DNA from 4 places in the Yinghuangia sp. YIM S10712 genome. Region 4 is predicted to be linked to each of the others. Evidence: riboswitches for the same ligand, from Rfam matches in the RefSeq annotation. Region 4 holds a riboswitch; each other region holds the start of a gene.
What was found. A riboswitch is a leader RNA that binds a small molecule or an ion and turns the genes downstream of it on or off. The one in region 4 is predicted to bind cyclic di-AMP.
Positions count from the first base shown of each region.

Region 1: it holds a riboswitch for cyclic di-AMP, as region 4 does, so the genes downstream of both, ACRX5W_RS01775 (transglycosylase family protein) here and ACRX5W_RS17000 (transglycosylase family protein) in region 4, are expected to answer to the same signal.
Region 2: it holds a riboswitch for cyclic di-AMP, as region 4 does, so the genes downstream of both, ACRX5W_RS08005 (NlpC/P60 family protein) here and ACRX5W_RS17000 (transglycosylase family protein) in region 4, are expected to answer to the same signal.
Region 3: it holds a riboswitch for cyclic di-AMP, as region 4 does, so the genes downstream of both, ACRX5W_RS03870 (NlpC/P60 family protein) here and ACRX5W_RS17000 (transglycosylase family protein) in region 4, are expected to answer to the same signal.

Region 1 covers NZ_JBPKBI010000001.1:374,173-378,411, reverse strand. The annotation lists gene ACRX5W_RS01785 (GntR family transcriptional regulator) at 1-203, opposite strand, end outside; gene ACRX5W_RS01780 (phosphatase PAP2 family protein) at 438-1,094, opposite strand; cyclic di-AMP (ydaO/yuaA leader) riboswitch at 1,805-1,982, shown strand; gene ACRX5W_RS01775 (transglycosylase family protein) at 1,986-3,230, shown strand; gene ACRX5W_RS01770 (hypothetical protein) at 3,558-3,884, shown strand; gene ACRX5W_RS01765 (SCO6880 family protein) at 4,235-4,239, shown strand, end outside.
Region 2 covers NZ_JBPKBI010000002.1:595,612-599,850, reverse strand. The annotation lists gene ACRX5W_RS08010 (hypothetical protein) at 2-1,405, opposite strand; gene ACRX5W_RS08005 (NlpC/P60 family protein) at 1,487-2,614, opposite strand; cyclic di-AMP (ydaO/yuaA leader) riboswitch at 2,628-2,786, opposite strand; gene ACRX5W_RS08000 (NYN domain-containing protein) at 3,505-4,239, opposite strand, start outside.
Region 3 covers NZ_JBPKBI010000001.1:815,492-819,730, reverse strand. The annotation lists gene pcrA (DNA helicase PcrA) at 1-702, opposite strand, end outside; gene ACRX5W_RS03875 (hypothetical protein) at 819-1,172, opposite strand; cyclic di-AMP (ydaO/yuaA leader) riboswitch at 1,392-1,532, shown strand; gene ACRX5W_RS03870 (NlpC/P60 family protein) at 1,541-2,662, shown strand; gene ACRX5W_RS03865 (response regulator) at 2,742-3,452, opposite strand; gene ACRX5W_RS03860 (ATP-binding protein) at 3,449-4,239, opposite strand, start outside.
Region 4 covers NZ_JBPKBI010000007.1:95,399-99,637, reverse strand. The annotation lists gene ACRX5W_RS17000 (transglycosylase family protein) at 17-1,216, opposite strand; cyclic di-AMP (ydaO/yuaA leader) riboswitch at 1,222-1,422, opposite strand; gene ACRX5W_RS16995 (PaaI family thioesterase) at 1,923-2,801, opposite strand; gene ACRX5W_RS16990 (ADP-ribosylation family protein) at 3,129-4,070, shown strand.

The DNA.
Region 1 (4,239 bases), on a different contig from region 4:
AGTGCCTCGCGCACCGGCGTCGCGGACACGCCGAACCGGGTGGCCAATCCGGGGGCCGAGTAGACCACCCCGGGCCGCATCTCCCCGGCGACGAGCGCGGCGCGGATGGCCCGGGCCACCTGCTCGCGCAGACTCAACCGCTCCCCCAGGCGCGCCGCGTCTCCGACAGGGTCGGCTCCGTCCCCAGCGTCCGCCTCGTCCATGCCGCTACCCAAGTCCCTCCGTGACACGGCGTGCCGTACCCGCCGTGGAGGCACCGCACCCCGCGGTCGGCCTGCGCGTGCGGCGCCATCACCAGACCGTACCCAACACCACACGGAATGCGCAGCTTGGCAGCTCGTCGCACGGGCTCCCACCTGCCCGTTCGCCCGCAAACCCGACGAACTCCCGTACGTGTTCCGACATCCCGGAGGCGACGTGACCGGGGTCCGAGGTCGTCAGGACGCGGCCGGACCCGCAACCACCAGCGGTCGCAAGGCAGTCTGCTCGACTCGACGCACCACCGGGAGCAATGCCCGCAGCGCGAGCGGCGACAAGGCGAGCGCGACGAGTGCCCCGAGCGCGAAGCCGCCCAGGACGTCCGTCGGATAGTGGACACCGACATAGAGACGCGCGAACCCCTGCAACACCGCGACGAGCACCGCGATCGCACCCAGTTGACGGTCCACCAGCAAAAGTGCCACGGCGATGGACATCGTCAGCAACGCGTGATCGGACGCGAACGACGGATCGTCCTTACCCTGGACGAGCACGTGGATGTCGGAATGCACGAAAAAGGGGCGCGGGCGGTCGACGAAGCTGCGCAGCGGGATGTTGGCCAACTCGGCGAGGAAAGCGGCGATCGGCGCCCAGACGATGCCGGCCACCGCGACATCGTGGTCGGGGCGCCGGCGGGCGCGGAACCAGGCGATGCCGAGCAGCAGGCCGAGGACGGCGAGCAGGCCGTACTCACCGGTGAACTCCATGAAGCCGTGCGCCCATGTGGTGTCGTCCGCCAAGCCGTTGATGCCCTGGAGGACGTCGACGTCGATGTTGTCGCCGGCGGCCAGGTGCATGGCGGCGTCGGCGGTGGCGGCCGGGGCGTACACGGTCACGCGGGTTACCTCCCGAGGTTTCGTCCCTGAACATCACGCTTGGGTGGTCTCCGCGGTTCCCCCGCGCCTCCCGCTCGTCCCAAGGAGCGTACGCGGTGGGTCACTTCACCCTCGGACCAGGGCTGCGGAGCGTCCTGTCGCGACTACGGTCCGATGCTGCGGCAGGCGGGAGCGACGGGGGGCGGGCCTGCTTCCCCGGTCGTACGCCTCTCGCTTCCTCCGGCTCCGACGGGCCCCATTCCCGGCCCCTGACGCGGCAACGATGCCGAGAACAAAGAGCAGGCCACCGCCCCTTCGGCTATCAACAATTCGGGCAAATCATGGCAAATAGCTTCATCCACCTTGCGAACGAGGGACGAAGCGCCGAGTCGCCTGGCGAACAAAGCCTCAAGTCGGACATAACGGCCAACGATTCTGGAATGTAGTCCAGGTCACACCGGACTGACGCTCGACAACCGTCTACGCACGTAGCGTGAAACTCTTTCACGACCGGTCAGTAACCAGGTACCGATCGTAGGAATTCGGACACCTTCGGCTGCCGAATTGTGACAAGGGGTGACCTTCTCCCCCTCTGCGCGCTGTCGCAAACCTGCCAATCCGATGAGTCGCTTGTGATCACGGGACCCGTCTGCCTAAGTTGCTCCGCGTCGGTCCCCACACCGACCCCTCCGACCGGAACGCCTAGTTCTGCCGCCGGTACGGACGGGACAGCTGAGAAGCAGCCACGGCAGAAGCGGGGGAACCAGGTGAAATGCGCCGGACCGATTTTCGGTCACGGCTTGGGGTGAAGCTGCGCCAAAAACCCTTGGAGACAAGGTTTTTCGGCGCGGCCGGGCAACTCCAGCCCGAATCCGACAGCTCACCTCGCAGGCGTGGGAGAGGAAACGCTTCATGCTGTCCGGAACCGGGCGTCATCGCCGTACCCGACTTGTCACGTCCTCGCGCATCGCCGTCGCCGCCGGTGTCACCGGCGCCGCGATCGTCGCCCCGATCATGGGCGCGACCAGCGCCTCCGCCGCCTCGGTGAGCACCTGGGACAAGGTTGCCGCGTGCGAGAGCACGAACAACTGGTCCATCAACACCGGCAACGGCTTCTACGGTGGCCTGCAGTTCCAGCAGAGCACCTGGGTCGAGTTCGGCGGCCAGAAGTACGCGCCGCGTGCCGACCTCGCCACGAAGGACCAGCAGATCGCGATCGCCGAGAAGGTTCTCGCGGTCCAGGGCCCCGGCGCCTGGCCGGTCTGCTCCGTCAAGGCGGGCCTGACCAAGAACAGCGGCACCCCCGCGATCAACCCCGACGCGTCGTCCTCGCAGGCGACGACCTCGAAGTCGCAGGCGCAGACCACTTCGTCGGCCGGTACCTCGAAGACCGAGGCGAAGACCGAGGCGAAGACCGAGTCCAAGACGACGCAGGCCCCGGCCGCCACGAGCAACGCCAAGTCGGCGTACACCGTCGTCGCGGGTGACACCCTCTTCAAGATCGCCCGCGCCCACGAGGTCAACGGCGGCTGGCAGAAGCTGTACGAGATCAACCGCAGCGTCGTCGGCAGCGACCCGGACGTCATCTTCCCGGGCCAGAAGCTGACCCTGACGGCCGGTCAGAGCACGACCACGACCCCGGCCAAGCCGACGACCTCCTCTTCGTCGTCGTCCACCGGCGCGTCGTCGAACTCCTCCTCGACCGGCACGTCCGCCTCCGGCGGTTCGTCGTCCGCGTCGTCGCAGACGGCGTCCTCGGGCTACGTCCGCCCCGTGCCGGGTGCCCCGAGCGGCAGCTACGGCCGCTCCGGCTCGCTGTGGTCCAACGGCCACACCGGTGAGGACTTCCGCGCCTCCGCCGGCACCTCGGTCAAGGCGATCACCACCGGCACCGTCGTGTCCGCCGGCTGGGCCGGTGCGTACGGCAACGAGGTCGTCATCAAGCACCCGGACGGCAAGTACAGCCAGTACGCACACCTCTCCTCGATCTCCGTGTCGGTCGGCCAGAAGGTCTCCACCGGCCAGCAGATCGGCCTCGTGGGCTCGACCGGCAACTCGACCGGCCCGCACCTGCACTTCGAGATCCGCACCACTCCGAACTACGGCTCGGACATCAACCCGCTGACCTACCTGCGCGCCCACGGCGTCAACATCTGATCCCCACCACGGATCAACCGCAGGAAACAGCGCGACGCGTCAGGCCCCGGACCCACGTGGTCCGGGGCCTGACGCGTTTTCCGGCCAAAATTCCGGACGGATTTCCACCACTCGCAACACGCGGAAAGACGATTCACACCGCATCCGTGCCTGCGTGCGTGCCTTGATTGCCCGGTGCAACCGCCCGTGATACACACAGTGAGAAGATCATCTCGCGGGGGTGGTGGCCCGAACGGTGTCGTCACGTCAGAATAATCACGACGTATGACGCCCCCGCTCCATCCGACGGGGGCACTTCGAGGAGCCCAGTCGGGGGCGGTGAACGGCATGTACCTAGGCGCAGGCGAAGACAGCGGCAATGGCAACGGCAACATTGATGAGATCATCAGTGGCATTGCCCCGGACTGGGGTCCCTTCGGGGCGCTCGGTCAAGAAGCCCGAACCATGGTCCAGGTGGTCATGGCCGTCGCCATCCTCCTCTGCCTGGCCATCGCCATCTGGGGCGCGGCCAAGCAGCGCATAGGGGCGACGGCTCTGCGCGACACGTTCAGTGCGGAGCAGGGCAAGGGCCTGATCATCGCCGGCCTCACCGGTGTGTTCATCATCGGCTCGCTCGGGACACTCTTCACGATCATCTACGGGATGGCGATCTAGCGCCGACTGTTTCCGAATTGCCGACCCGAAGGGGCTCACGTGGCGTACCCGTGCGCGCGTAACTCCCGAGGTGCACCGGGAATTCGGCCCGACTCCCCCGCGCACACCAACCGCGGCGGGGCTTCTCTGGGAGGATCGTCCCGGAGAACGCACCACCGGACCGTGGGTGCGGAAAGGGGGTCGTGCATGATCGGCGAACTGCCGCAATCGCATCGGTCGGTGTCCGCCGACCGTTCCGCGCTGTCCGGACGACGCCGCAGTCCGGTGCCCGCGGACGTCGCCGGAGCAACGCCCGTCCGCGTCGGTCCGGGCCGTTCGCCGTATGCCAGGACCGGGAGCGAGGCCCGAGCATGAC
Region 2 (4,239 bases), on a different contig from region 4:
CCTATTGGACCTGCGCGGTGATGTACGCGACCCACGCGCGCGTGAAGTCGTCCGGCGTGGTGCCCAGGACACCGTTGAACGCCTCGGCGAGGCGGGCCTGTTGGTCCGGCGGACCGCTGCCGTTCGCGGGCGGGCCCCCCACCGCCCGGTAGAACTCCACGAGCTTGGCCTCACCCCAGCGCTCGGCGATGAGCCGGCACGCGAGCCAGCCCATCTCGTACGCCTGCGGCAGGGCCTCGTGCGTCGTGGTGAACTGCTCGTCGGCGGGCAGCGATTGCGGCACTTTGCCGTCGAGGATGTCGCGGCGCAGTTCCGGGGCCGCGCTGCGGACGCTCTGCCCCGAGTCGAGATACCCGACGTAGTCCGCGAAGCCCTCGGACAGCCATGTGGGCGTCCAGTTGCGGGTGAACGCGCGGCTTGCGACGTGGGTGATCTCGTGGGTCATCACAACCCGCCTTTCCACGGCACCGAGTTCGCGGAAGGCGTCGGGGTTGACGATCACCCGGTCGGCGGCGGCGCCCTCGGCGGACGCGCCGCGTTCGCCGGTGGTGACGGCGGCGATCCGCGCGTACTGCTGCGGCTCCGCGCCCAGCAGCCGGGCCATCTGCGCCTGGTCGGCCGGGACCACGACGACCGTCTTGCCCGGCCACTCGCCGCCCCAGACCTCCCCGACGTCGACGACGGCGGTCTCGATGTCCTTTTGGTACGAGGGCAGTTCCGCCGCCTGGCCGCCGATGCCCAGGACGATGCCGATATCGGTGCGGAGCACGTGGACGGGGCCGAGGTCCCAGGCCTGGACACTGCCGTGCAGGCCGCCTGGGGCGCCGTCGCCGTCGGCCGCGAGATACCACGCGCCGTCGCGGGCCACGAAGGTCAAGTACTGCGCGCTGCGGACCGGCGCGGCGTCGAAATCGGCGATGCGGTAGACCAGATCCACGTGTGCGGTGGCCGTCGCGGTGCCGCCCAGCTCCGTGCGGCGGGCATCGGTGAGCGCGAACGCGCCGGCCTCGACGATGTCGTACTCCCACGAGGCGAACGGCACGTGGGCGGCGTTGTCGAACGCCGCCCCCTGCGCATCGCGGAACGCAGGCGCGCGCGGGTCGATCGTCGCGAGGAAAGCCGCCCGGTCGCGGTCCCGGAAGGCGGCGGCCCGCCGGTCGAGCAGGCTGGTGATCTCCGCCTGGTCCTTCGTCTGCTGTGCCGCGTCCGCGGGTCGGCCGTCCGTTCCCGCGCGCGGGTCGGCAGTCGGCGGCGCGGTCGGCACGGACGGTCCGGCGCGGCGCTGGTCGGACGAGCCCAGGCCGAGGACTCCCAGGGTGAGCCCGAGTGCCACCGTGGCGGTGAAGACCACGAGAACCACGAGCCACCGCGGGATCCGTCGCTCGCTCAGGCTCCGGTCGTCCACCCAGCGATCGTACGAGACAGCACGTCAGGGCACCTGCCGAGCGTGCCGCCCGGGGGAAGCCCCGGGCTGCGGCGCGGGACGTCAGGAGACGCGCACGACCTTGACGACGGGCATCGAGTTGAGCGGCGCGTACCGCACGGTGCTGCCGGTGCGCGGTGCGTGGATGATCTGGCCGTTGCCGGCGTAGATCCCCACGTGCGACATGCCGCTGTAGTAGATGACCAGGTCGCCGGGCTGGATCTGGCTGACCGGGACGCTGCGCCCCGCACCGGCCTGGCCCTGCGAGGTACGCGGCAGCGCGACGCCGGCCTGCTTCCACGCGTAGCCGGTGAGCCCCGAGCAGTCGAACGAGCTGGGCCCGGTCGCGCCGTAGACGTAGGGCTTGCCGAGCTGAGCGGCGGCGGCGGCCACGGCGGCTCCCGCACGCCCGCTGACCGGGACCGTGGTCGACGGCGTCGTGGTCGTGGAGGTCGCAGTCGTCGGCTTGCTCGTCGGAGTCTTCGTCGGCGACGAGGAGGGGGACGCGGTGGGCGACGGCGTGGTGCGCTCTTCGTCGCGCGACGCCTTCTCTTCCTCCTCGCCGTGGCCTTCCTCCGCCAGCAGCGCTTCGCGCTCGGCCGCCGTGAGGGTGTTCAGAAGGGCTTGCGCCTTCTGGAGCTTCGCCTCGATCTCCGCCTTCTTGGCGGTGAGGTTCTTTCGGGTCTCCTCCAGATCGCCGAGCGTCTGCGATGCCTCGGCGCGCTCCTGGTCGAGGATCCGCTTCTTGGTCTGGAGCTGCTTGAGCGCCTCGGCCTGCTGAGCGTTCATCTGGTCGAGGGCCGACACCTTGGCCAGGTAGTCGTCCGGCTCCTCGGACAGCATGAGCTGAAGGGACGGGGCGAGGCCCGCGCTGCGGTACTGCGCGCTGACGAACTGGCCCATGGTGCTCTGGAGAGCGATGAGGTCCGACTGCTCCTTGACGATCCGCTCTTGGACCTGCTCCACCTGGGCCTGGAGCTTCTCGGTCTTCTCCTGGAAGCCGTTGAACTCCTCGGTGGCGATCTCCGCCTCGTGGTTCAGCGTCTTGATCTGCGCCTTGACCTGGTCTTTGGTCTGGGCGGGGTCGGCCTGGCTCGTGCCCGAGGACAGGGCGACTGCGGTGGCCGCGGCGGCGGTGAGCACGCCGACGCGTGCCTTGCTCGGCTTCTTGGGCCGTCGGTGGGACGCCACGAAGGCGAACTCCTTCTTCCCTCACGGCCGCCTACCGGGTGAGCTGACGGGTTCGGGCCGGAAGATGCCCTACGGCACGGGAAACCCGTGCCGATTCACCCCGGGGGGAGTTGGTTCCCCGGTTCCGGATCGGTCCTCACGTCGACTTCCCCGGACTCGGCGGTGGGGCCCGCCACCGTCCCGGATGGACGGTCGACTTCGCAGGCACCCAGCCGGAGACATTAGTGACCCGGCCTTGATCCGTTCAAATCAATCCGAAAAGTTTTACGAGGGAAACACAAAAATCGCCGATCGAGATGAAGGGCTTCACTTCACAGTGCAGCCATTTGTTCATACTTTCTCGGCGGTTTCCTACGCGGTTCCCCCGGGCCGGCATTGTCGGCCGGTGGATCGACCGCAGGCGGTTCGGGAGGGCCTTCGCGCAGGTCAGGGTCATAGCGCAAAGGCGCGCAAAGATCAACTTCAGCAAGCATCGTGATGCGCTCGACCGTCGCGGGCGCAAGCTCGAAGCATCCGCCGGCTCCCATTTTGCGCGCTCCGGGCAAATCACCCTTATCGGTGACGGATCGGCGACTTGTGGGATACCCCACTTCGACCGGCGCGTGCCGACAGGCCCGAGCGATTTCACCCCGTTCACTTGATTGAGATGAAAAGTCCGATTTTCCATCGAGAATCGATGGAACGACACATTCAGCACACGCCGGACCCAGGGCACGGCACGTACGGCAGCAGACCCGCATGGTCGCCCATCCCTTCCGTTGCGTTCCGGTGGGGCACCGCCAACGGAAAACACGGTAGGTACGGGCACTGACACAACGTCACATGTGGGCCACTCACGACCAGATGGGGACGTGCCGACACACGGTCGCCCGTGCACACCCGACGCGCGGTCACCCTCGGGCGAGCCGCCGCAGCAACATGGTCGACGGCACCGGACGCGCGCCCGCTCGGCGCACGCCGTCCGCCACCTCGCGGTCGGAGGAGACGACGATGACCGGGCGCCCCAGAGGCTCCGCGCGCACCAGGCGGCGGATCAACTCGTCCGCGGTCTCCCCCGCCTTGCTGAAACGGACCCGCACCCCGCGCGGCGGGGCAAGCAACACCGGTGCGTCCAATTGCGCGCCGTCGAAAACGCACGTGATCTCACACCCGGTCTGCGCCGCGATCACCGCGAGCCCGCCGAGCAACCGCACACGTTGCTCCGAGAGCGCGAGTGACGGATAACCCGTCTTGGTGACGTTGTAGCCGTCGATGACCAGGTGCGCCTGCGGCAGACTCAGCAACTGGTCGAGCACCGCGGGGTCGTCGCCCTCAAGCGCGCGTTTGGCGATGTCCTTCGGGCTCGCCCCCTCGGGCGCCACCGCGTCGACGGTGTCGGCGGGCCGCATGCCGACCGGCGGCAGCGCGAGTTCCCTGCGCAGGCCCTGTGCGGCCTCCAACACGGTGTCGAGCAGCAGGCGTACGCGGGTGTCCTCCATGCTGCGGCCCTCACGCGCGGCCCGGCGGCTCGCCTCCAACGCCGACTCGGCCTCCGAGACGCGACTGCGCAACCGCCGTGCCTCCTTGTCCGCCGCCGCGATCGCCGCCTGGGCCTCGGACCGCACGGCCGCCAACTCCGCTTGCGC
Region 3 (4,239 bases), on a different contig from region 4:
CGCCTCGGCGGCGAACGCCTCCGGGTCGATCAGTTCGTTCTTGAGGTTGGACACCTGCGCGTTGAACTTGCGCGGCGGATACTGCTTGGGGTCCAGGTCGAGGTCACGGCAGACCATCGCCATCAGGCGCTGCGAGTCGGCGGCGTCGTAGATGGAGAACGCCGAGCTGAGCCCGAGCTTCTTGTACTGCTGCCGCAGGATGCGCACGCACGACGAGTGGAAGGTCGAGACCCACATCGCCTTCGCTCGCGGGCCGACCAGAGCCTCGACGCGCTCCTTCATCTCGCCCGCGGCCTTGTTGGTGAAGGTGATCGCGAGGATCTGCCCGGGGTGCACGCCGCGCGCGCCCAGCAGGTACGCGATGCGGTGGGTGAGCACGCGCGTCTTGCCCGAGCCTGCGCCCGCCACGATGAGCAGCGGCGAGCCCTCGTGGACGACGGCGGCGCGCTGCTGCGGGTTCATCCCGTCGAGCAGTTGCGCCGGGTCGACGGCGGGCTTGGGGGCGCCGTTGCGGTAGTGGCCCTCGTACGGCTGTGCGGGCACGTCGTAGTCGCCCGAGAACAGGTCGTCGGGTGCCGGGTCGTACTCGGGCGGCGGCGGGACCTCGTCGGGCGGGGGTTCGGCGGGCCAGGGGATGTCCGCGTCCGCGGGCACGTCGGCGCCGAAGCCCGGCAGCGGCAGGTCGTCGAAGAGTTTGCTCATCGCTGCCGAGTCTACGAGCCGCGCCGGCGGTTCCGGCCCGTGCGTGCCGAACGGGACCGCCGGGCGCGAGGGCGGCTCTCGTCCGGCTCAGGCCTCCGCGTCCGGCTCGGGCCGGCTCAGGTCCACATGACGGCGATCGCGATGTTGGCGACGGTCAGCAGGCCGATGGCGCCGACGATCTTGGTGTCCACGCGCTCCTTGGTGCGGTTGGTCCACACCATGAGGAGGATCGCGAGGAGAACGGCCAGCTTCACACCCATCTTGGCGTTGTCGACGTCGAGGTCCTGGCTCTGCCGGACGCCGACGAGGGCGACCCCGGTGACCAGCATCGTGAGCGCGCCGTGGACCATCGCCTTGTTGACGCGGACGTCGCCGGACTTCATCGCGCTCATCTGGGTCAGGAATCCGCCCAGCAGGGAGGCGACGCCGATGATGTGCAGGACGAGCAGGAGTTGACGAACGACGTCCACGGGACGCTCCTCAGAGTCGGCTGCGACGAGCCTATAAAAATCACAAACCGGACAATGAAACGACCCCCAAGGTAAAGCTTTGGCAATGTCCGGGGAGATCCTGGGGTTCGTGACACTCCTGTGACTAATGTTCTCGGCCAGGTGGCCCGTACCCCCGTGCTCCACCCGGAGCAGACGGGCGCCACCGCCGAGTCCGGTCACGACCGGCGGCCGTCCCTGTGCGGCCGCGGGCCTTTTCCGGAGCCGGGGACCCACGGTCCCATCGAGGCGAATCGGTGCCGGGGCCGCTCCCGGCGCCGTAGGGCGTCTTCTTCCGCCCGAGCCTGTCAGCTAACCCGGTAGGCGGCCGAGGAAGGAGTGACGCTTTCGTGGCGTCCCATCGTCGTCCCGCGCAGCACCGCCGGTCGAAGCCGCGTACGGCTCCCCGCAGTGCCGCGACCCTGGCGGTCACCGCCGCCGCGACCATGACCGGGGTCATCGCCTTCGCCGGCCCGTCCCACGCCGACCCCGCCCCGGCCAACCCGACCAAGTCCCAGGTCCAGGAGCAGGTCAACCAGCTCCACCACGAGGTCGCCAAGGCCACCGACATCTACAACGGTGTCCAGGAGAAGGTCGAGCAGCTCCAGCAGGCGGCGAACGCGACGCAGACCCGCGTCACCGAGGAACAGGCCGCGATGAACGAGCTGCGCGAGCAGATCGGCATCCTCGCCGCCAACCAGTACCGCAACGGCGGTATGCCGCCCGAGCTCGCGCTCGCGCTGAGCGGCGACCCCGCCGAGTACCTGCAAAAAGCCCAGATGCTCGACCAGTTGGACTCCCAGCAGGCCATCAAGCTGGAGCAGATCGCCGCGCAGGCGCGCATGCTCCAGCAGGACCGCGAGGAAGCCTCCCGGCAGCTTGCGGAGCTCGACCAGCTCCGCAAGGACCTGACCGCGAACAAGAACGCGATCCAGGAGAAGCTCAACAAGGCCCAGGCTCTGCTCAACACCCTCACCGAGGCCGAGCGGCAGGCGATCCTGGAGTCCAACGAGCACGAAGCGGCCGAAGCCGCCGAGCGCGAGGCCGAGGAGCGCGCGGCGCGCGACGAGGAACGCGCCGCCGCCGAGGAAGACGACAAGGAAGCCGCCGCCGTCCCGGCGTCCGGACGGGCCTCGGTCGCCATAGATTTCGCCATGGACCAGATAGGCAAGCCGTACGGCTGGGGCAAGGCAGGGCCGAGCTCGTACGACTGCTCCGGTCTCATGCAGGCCGCGTGGGGGAAGGCCGGCGTCAAGCTGCCGCGCACCACGTGGGACCAGGTCAACGTCGGCACCAGGGTCTCGAAGTCCCAGCTCCAGCCCGGCGACCTGGTCTTCTTCTACTCCGACAACAGCCACGTCGGGATGTACATCGGCAACGGCATGATGGTCCACGCTCCGCGCCCCGGCACGAATGTCCGGACCGAGTCGATCAACGTGATGCCGTTCTACGCGGCGACCCGCCCCGGGTAAACCGGCACCCGAACGGTGCGCTCGGGCGGTCCGCACACCGCGTCCCGCCCCTGCGTTCCCGGCCGACCGGCGGCCGTCGTCACACCAGTCGCCGGTCGGTCGCCCAGCGCGTCAGCTCGTGCCGGTTGGAAAGCTGCAACTTGCGCAGCACCGCCGACACATGGGTCTCCACGGTCTTCACCGAGATCACCAGCCGCCGCGCGATCTCCTTGTACGCGTAGCCGCGTGCGATCAGCCGCAGCACCTCGCGCTCCCGCTGCGTCAGCCGGTCCAGGTCCTCGTCGATCGGCGGGACATCCGTCGCCGCGAAGGCGTCCAGCACGAACCCGGCAAGGCGCGGCGAGAACACCGCGTCGCCGTCCGCGACCCGCGCCACCGCCCGGACCAGCTCGTCGCCGGTGATCGACTTCGTGACGTAACCGCGCGCGCCGCCCCGGATGACCCCGATCACGTCGTCGGCGGCATCGGACACCGACAGCGCCAGGAACCGCACACCGGGCTGGAGTTCGGCGCACTGCCGCAGCACCTCGACCCCGCCGCCGCCGGGCAGGTGCACATCCAGCAGCACCACTTCGGGCCGCGTCGCCCGCACCACCGCGACCGCGGACGGGACGTCCTCGGCCTCGCCGACCACCTCGACCGCGTCACCGATCTCGGCGCGCACGCCCGTACGGAACATGCGGTGGTCGTCGACCAGCACGACGCGGACCCGGCCCCCGCCCGCCGCCCCGCCTGCCGTACCGCCTGCCGTACCGCCTGCCCCGGCGCCCTGCGGGCTCTCGCTGCTCACGACCGGCTCCTGTTCCCCTCGCTGCGAGCCATCCCCAGCTCGACTTCGGTGCCCTCACCGGGCTCGCTGCGGATCACCGCGCTGCCGCCGTTGCGGCGCATGCGCCCGAGGATCGACTCTCGCACACCCAGCCGGTCCTCCGGCAGCGCCTCCGGGTCGAATCCCGGGCCGCCGTCGCGAACGAAAACGGTGACCGTCGCCTCCTCGACCTCGGCGAACACCTGCACCGGACCGCCCGGGGCGTACTTCGCGGCGTTCACCATCGCCTCCCGCGCCGCCGCGAGCTGCGCCGACAGGCCCTCGTCCACCGGGCAGTCGCCCACCGACACGATCTCGATCGTCGCCCCGTGCGCGTCCTCGACCTCGGCCGCCTCCTGGCGCAGCGCCGCCGCGAACGTCCGGTCCGGCTCCTCGCCTTCGGGCCGGTACAGCCACGCGCGCAACTCGCGCTCCTGCGCCCGCGCCAGCTTGGCGACCTCGCGCGGATCGTCGACGTGGCGCTGGATGAGGGTGAGCGTGTGCAGCACCGAGTCGTGGACGTGCGCCGCGACCTCGGCCCGCTCCTGGGCCCGGATGCGGGCCCGCCGCTCCGCACCGAGGTCGCGCGTCTGGCGCAGCAGGTACGGCCCGAAAATCACCAGCAGCCCGAACAACAGCAGCAACGCCCCGCGCAGCGCGGCGAACACGTCGCCGAGGCCGCCCCGGTAGGCGACGAAGAACCCGATCCCGGTGGCGAAGATCGCCAGCCCGGCGCCGGTCCGCACGATCGCCGCCGTGCGGCTGCGCC
Region 4 (4,239 bases):
CACCGCGTCACGACGCTCAGATGTTGACGCCGTGGGCGCGCAGGTACGCCAGCGGGTTCACGTCCGAGCCGTAGCTCGGGGTCGTGCGCACCTCGAAGTGCAGGTGCGGTCCGGTGGAGTTGCCGGTCGAGCCGGCCAGGCCGACCTGCTGGCCGGTCGCGACCTTCTGGCCGACGGAGACCGACAGCGAGCTCAGGTGGCCGTACTGGGTGTACTTGCCGTCGGCGTGCTTGATGACGATCTCGTTGCCGTACGCGCCGCCCCAGCCGGCCTTCACGATCGTGCCGGACGTGACGGCCTTCACCGGGGTGCCGGAGGCGGCGGAGAAGTCCTCACCGGTGTGGCCGTTCGACCACAGCGAGCCGGAGTTGCCGTACGAGCCGTGCGGCGCACCCGACACCGGGCGGACGTAGCCGCTCGACGAGGTCTCCTGGCTGGAGGCGGCCTTGTCCGACGCGGTCGCGGTCGTGGTGGCCGCGGACGACGCCGCAGACGACGCCGAGTTCGACGCGGACGCGGAAGCCTTGCCGTTCAGGGTGAGCTTCTGGCCCTGGTGGATCATGTTCGGGTTGCCGCCGATGACGCTGCGGTTGTCCTGGTACAGCTTCTGCCAGCCGCCGGCCACGTCGTGCGTGTTGGCGATCTTGGAGAGCGTGTCACCGGCGACCACGGAGTAGGTCGCGGCAGTGGTCTGCGCCGCGGCCGGCTTGCTCGACTGGGTCGCCTGCGCGCCGGACGCCGACGCGTTGTCGGAGCCTGCGGACGAGGAGGCCGCGGACGAGGAGGCCGACGAGGCGGCGGCCACGGGCTTGGCGGCCGAACCGGTGTCGATGGACGGCGTGCCGCTGTTCTTGGTCAGGCCCGCCTTGACGGAGCAGACCGGCCAGGCACCCGGGCCCTGAACCGCGAGGACCTTCTCGGCGATGGCGATCTGCTGGTCCTTCGTGGCGAGGTCGGCGCGCGGCGCGTACTGCGTGCCGCCGAACTCCTGCCACGTCGAGTTCGTGAACTGGAGGCCGCCGTAGAAGCCGTTGCCGGAGTTGATGGACCAGTTGTTGGTGGACTCGCACTGAGCGACCCTGTCCCACGTGCTCACCGAGGCGGCGGACGCGCTGGTCGCGCCGAGCATCGGGAGGGCGATCGCGGCGCCGGTGACACCGGCGGCGACGGCGATGGACTTGCGGTTGCTCAGAAGGTTGCGGGTCGCGGACAGCATTAAGCGATTCCTCTCCCACGCCTGCGAGGTGAGCTGTCGGATTCGGGCTGGAGTTGCCCGGCCGCGCCGCCCACGCCCTGATCAGGACGTTTTTGGCACGGCTTCACCCCAAGCCGTCCCGGTCGTACGGAAGTACGTCGCCGGTCCGGCGAATTTCACCTGGTTCCCCCGCTTCTGCCGTGACTGGTTCTCAGCAGTCCCGTCTCGACCGGCGGCAGAATTCGGCGTTCCGGTGAGCGGGGTCGGCGTTGCACCGACGACCACGAAGCTAGACAAACACCCGGTTACAACACAAATCCCTTGGAACCGAAGAAAGTTCAATGAAATTCGGGAATAGGGAATAAGTCACGCTCAGTAGCGTTGTCTCGCCCTCTCCGCAGTCAAAATGACACTTTGCGTGTTCGGGGCGATGCGGGAAGTCGGGATCCGCTACTCGCTGTGCCACGGCGATGCGTTCAAGTAGTTTTGCAAAGGAAACGTAAATTGCCCCGGTTCGGTCGTTTTGTCGCTCGGTGGATGGGAAAAAAGGGCCGAACACCGCGCGTCGGCGCCTGCGCGCGGAGGGGGGTCCGCAGGTGACGGGATGGGGCCGGTACAGGGGCGTTGACCTGGGGTTTCCTTCTCGCCGCCAATACTGCGGTCTGCGGTTTGCCGTCTGCGGTTATGGTCCCGGTCTGCGGGCCGCGTGCGGTCCGCGCCGGTGCGGCTAGACGGAGGCCGAGGTCGGGCCGGAGTATCCAGCCACCATGGCGACCGTGCCCGGCTTGCCCGACGGTCCGTGGGACACGACCTCGATCAGGCGGAAGCTCCGGCCACCGTGCACGACCCGGGCGACGAAGCGGGTTTCGCCGGTGATCTCCAGCGCGCGCAGGTAGCTGATGCGAACCGAAGCCAGGGACATGCCGTCCTCCGGGCGCAGCCAGTGCGAGGCGGCAAGCTGGGTCGCGCACAGGGCGATGCCGCCGTGCATGACGCCACTGGCGTTCGTCAGGATCTCGCGGCCGGGCACCCGCAACGACGCGGTGTCTCCGTCGACTTCCAAGGACGCGTCCAGCATGGCGAGCAGCGACTCGCGGTACGGCGGCTCCGACTCGCGCCGTGGTTCCGGCAGTGCCGCGGTCGTCGGGGCCGTCGTCGCGTCGGGGGTGAACAACTCCTGGAGGTCGCGGGGAACGGTGGTGGTGAACCGACTGCGCAGGGTCGCGAGTGCGAGCGTGCGGTCGGCGTCGTCCCGTACCGTCCCGGAGACCAGGACCCCCGTCGGCTGCGCGGACACGACCGAGCACTCGCTTTGGATCGTCTGCCCGTCGCACGGCGGCGGCGCGGTGTAGTCGACGGAGAGCTCGGTGGTCACCGGCCACAGCTCGTCGGGCCGGTGCGCGGACGTCGCCCTCCCCAGCGTGTCGTCGATGAGCACGCCGAGAGCGGCACTGTTCGGGGATCCGTCCGGGCCGGTCATCCAGGGACCTGACGTCATCGTCCCGCGGCTCCCGCCGTCGACCGGGGTGATCGCGGCGCCGAAGAGGGTCATCGGCCCACGGCCGCGCCGGATGAGCGGTGCCGCGAGGTCGTGGTGCGCAGTCATGGAGATGTCCTGGTTCCCTGGGGCGGTCCTACCGCCGACCGATGCGGCCCCGCCGTGTTGCCGTACGCTGCCCGGCGCGCCGACGTCCCCCAAGAGAACGTCATTCTCGCGCACGAGAGAGTCATTATCGCAGGTGCGGGGCCGGGCGTGAGCGAAGGGTCGGCGCGCAGGCTCCCGCCCCCTGCGCGCGTTCAGCGAAAGCCCACGCTCCCGGCTGTGACCCGACCGTCTCGCCCGCGCGGTCGCCGCGGCGGCCGACGGCAGGGCGCGGCGGTCAGTAGCCTGGTGGCCCGGTCAACCACGTATGGCGCACAGGGGGTTCGTTCCATGACGGAAAACCGCGTGGCGGTCGAGGAGCGGGTCCGCCGCGACTGGGGTCTGGAACTGCCCGAATCAGTTTTCCGCTACCACGCGTTCCTGACCTCTCTGGGACCGGCTGAGAAGCGGGCGCTCGACGACATGGAACTGCGGCCGTTCGGCATCATGGACGTCTTCGCGAACCCGGACGCGCAGCCTGCCGACGGCATCGACGTGCGCGTACACGGTCGCTACTACCTCGACCCGCCCGAGTTCCTGACGTTCATGCACGGAGGTTCGGACGGCCTCCACTTCGGGCTGTGGTTCGACGACGGCCGCACCTGCTCCGGCGTCGCGTCGTACTACACCAACGACGCCGGCGACCTCGACATGACGTCGTCCACACCCCTGGAAGCGGTCCGCGCCCGACTCGAACTCTCGTGGCGCGACCTGCACGACTACTACGACGGCGACGAACTGGCGGAACGGAAGGCCAAGTTGGCGTCGGTACGCGACGCGCTGACCGCGTACGAGACCGCCGACCGCACCGAGACCGGCATCGAGTACTCGAAGAAATACAGCTTCGTGGTACCGCCCGTCCTCCCCGACCGCATCACCACCCTCGACGGCGGTGGCGCGCTGGCAACCGGCGAGACGACCCTGCGGCGCCCACCCCAACACCGCACCGACCCCGCCTACTTCGCGGACGTCGTCTTCAAGGTCATCCGCGACCCCGAGGCCCTCCAAGCCGCCGTCACCGAGGCGAAAAACCGCTGCGCCGCAGGCGACCCCGCCGAAGCCCTGGCCCTCGGCCGCGACCTCCACTGGGCCTCCGGCCGCGACCCGCTCCGCGAGGCCTACGCCCACGAACTCCTGAGCGCGGCCTACCAAGCCCTGGGCCGCCCCGCCATCGCAGCCATCGCCGACGCCCACCACCGCCACCGCAACCTGCGGAGTGTGCAGGTCCTTTAGCCCCGCAAGGGAGCGCAACTCCGATATCGGTGGCGTAGTTGATGGCGACGAGACCTGCCCCGCAAGCCCCGTGACACCACATCCGCCGACGTCGGCGCCCCGGCCTCGAACGTGGTCGGAAGGAGCCCGAAGGAGAACTGCCCCTTAGCACTTGGGACCGTTGGCCGGC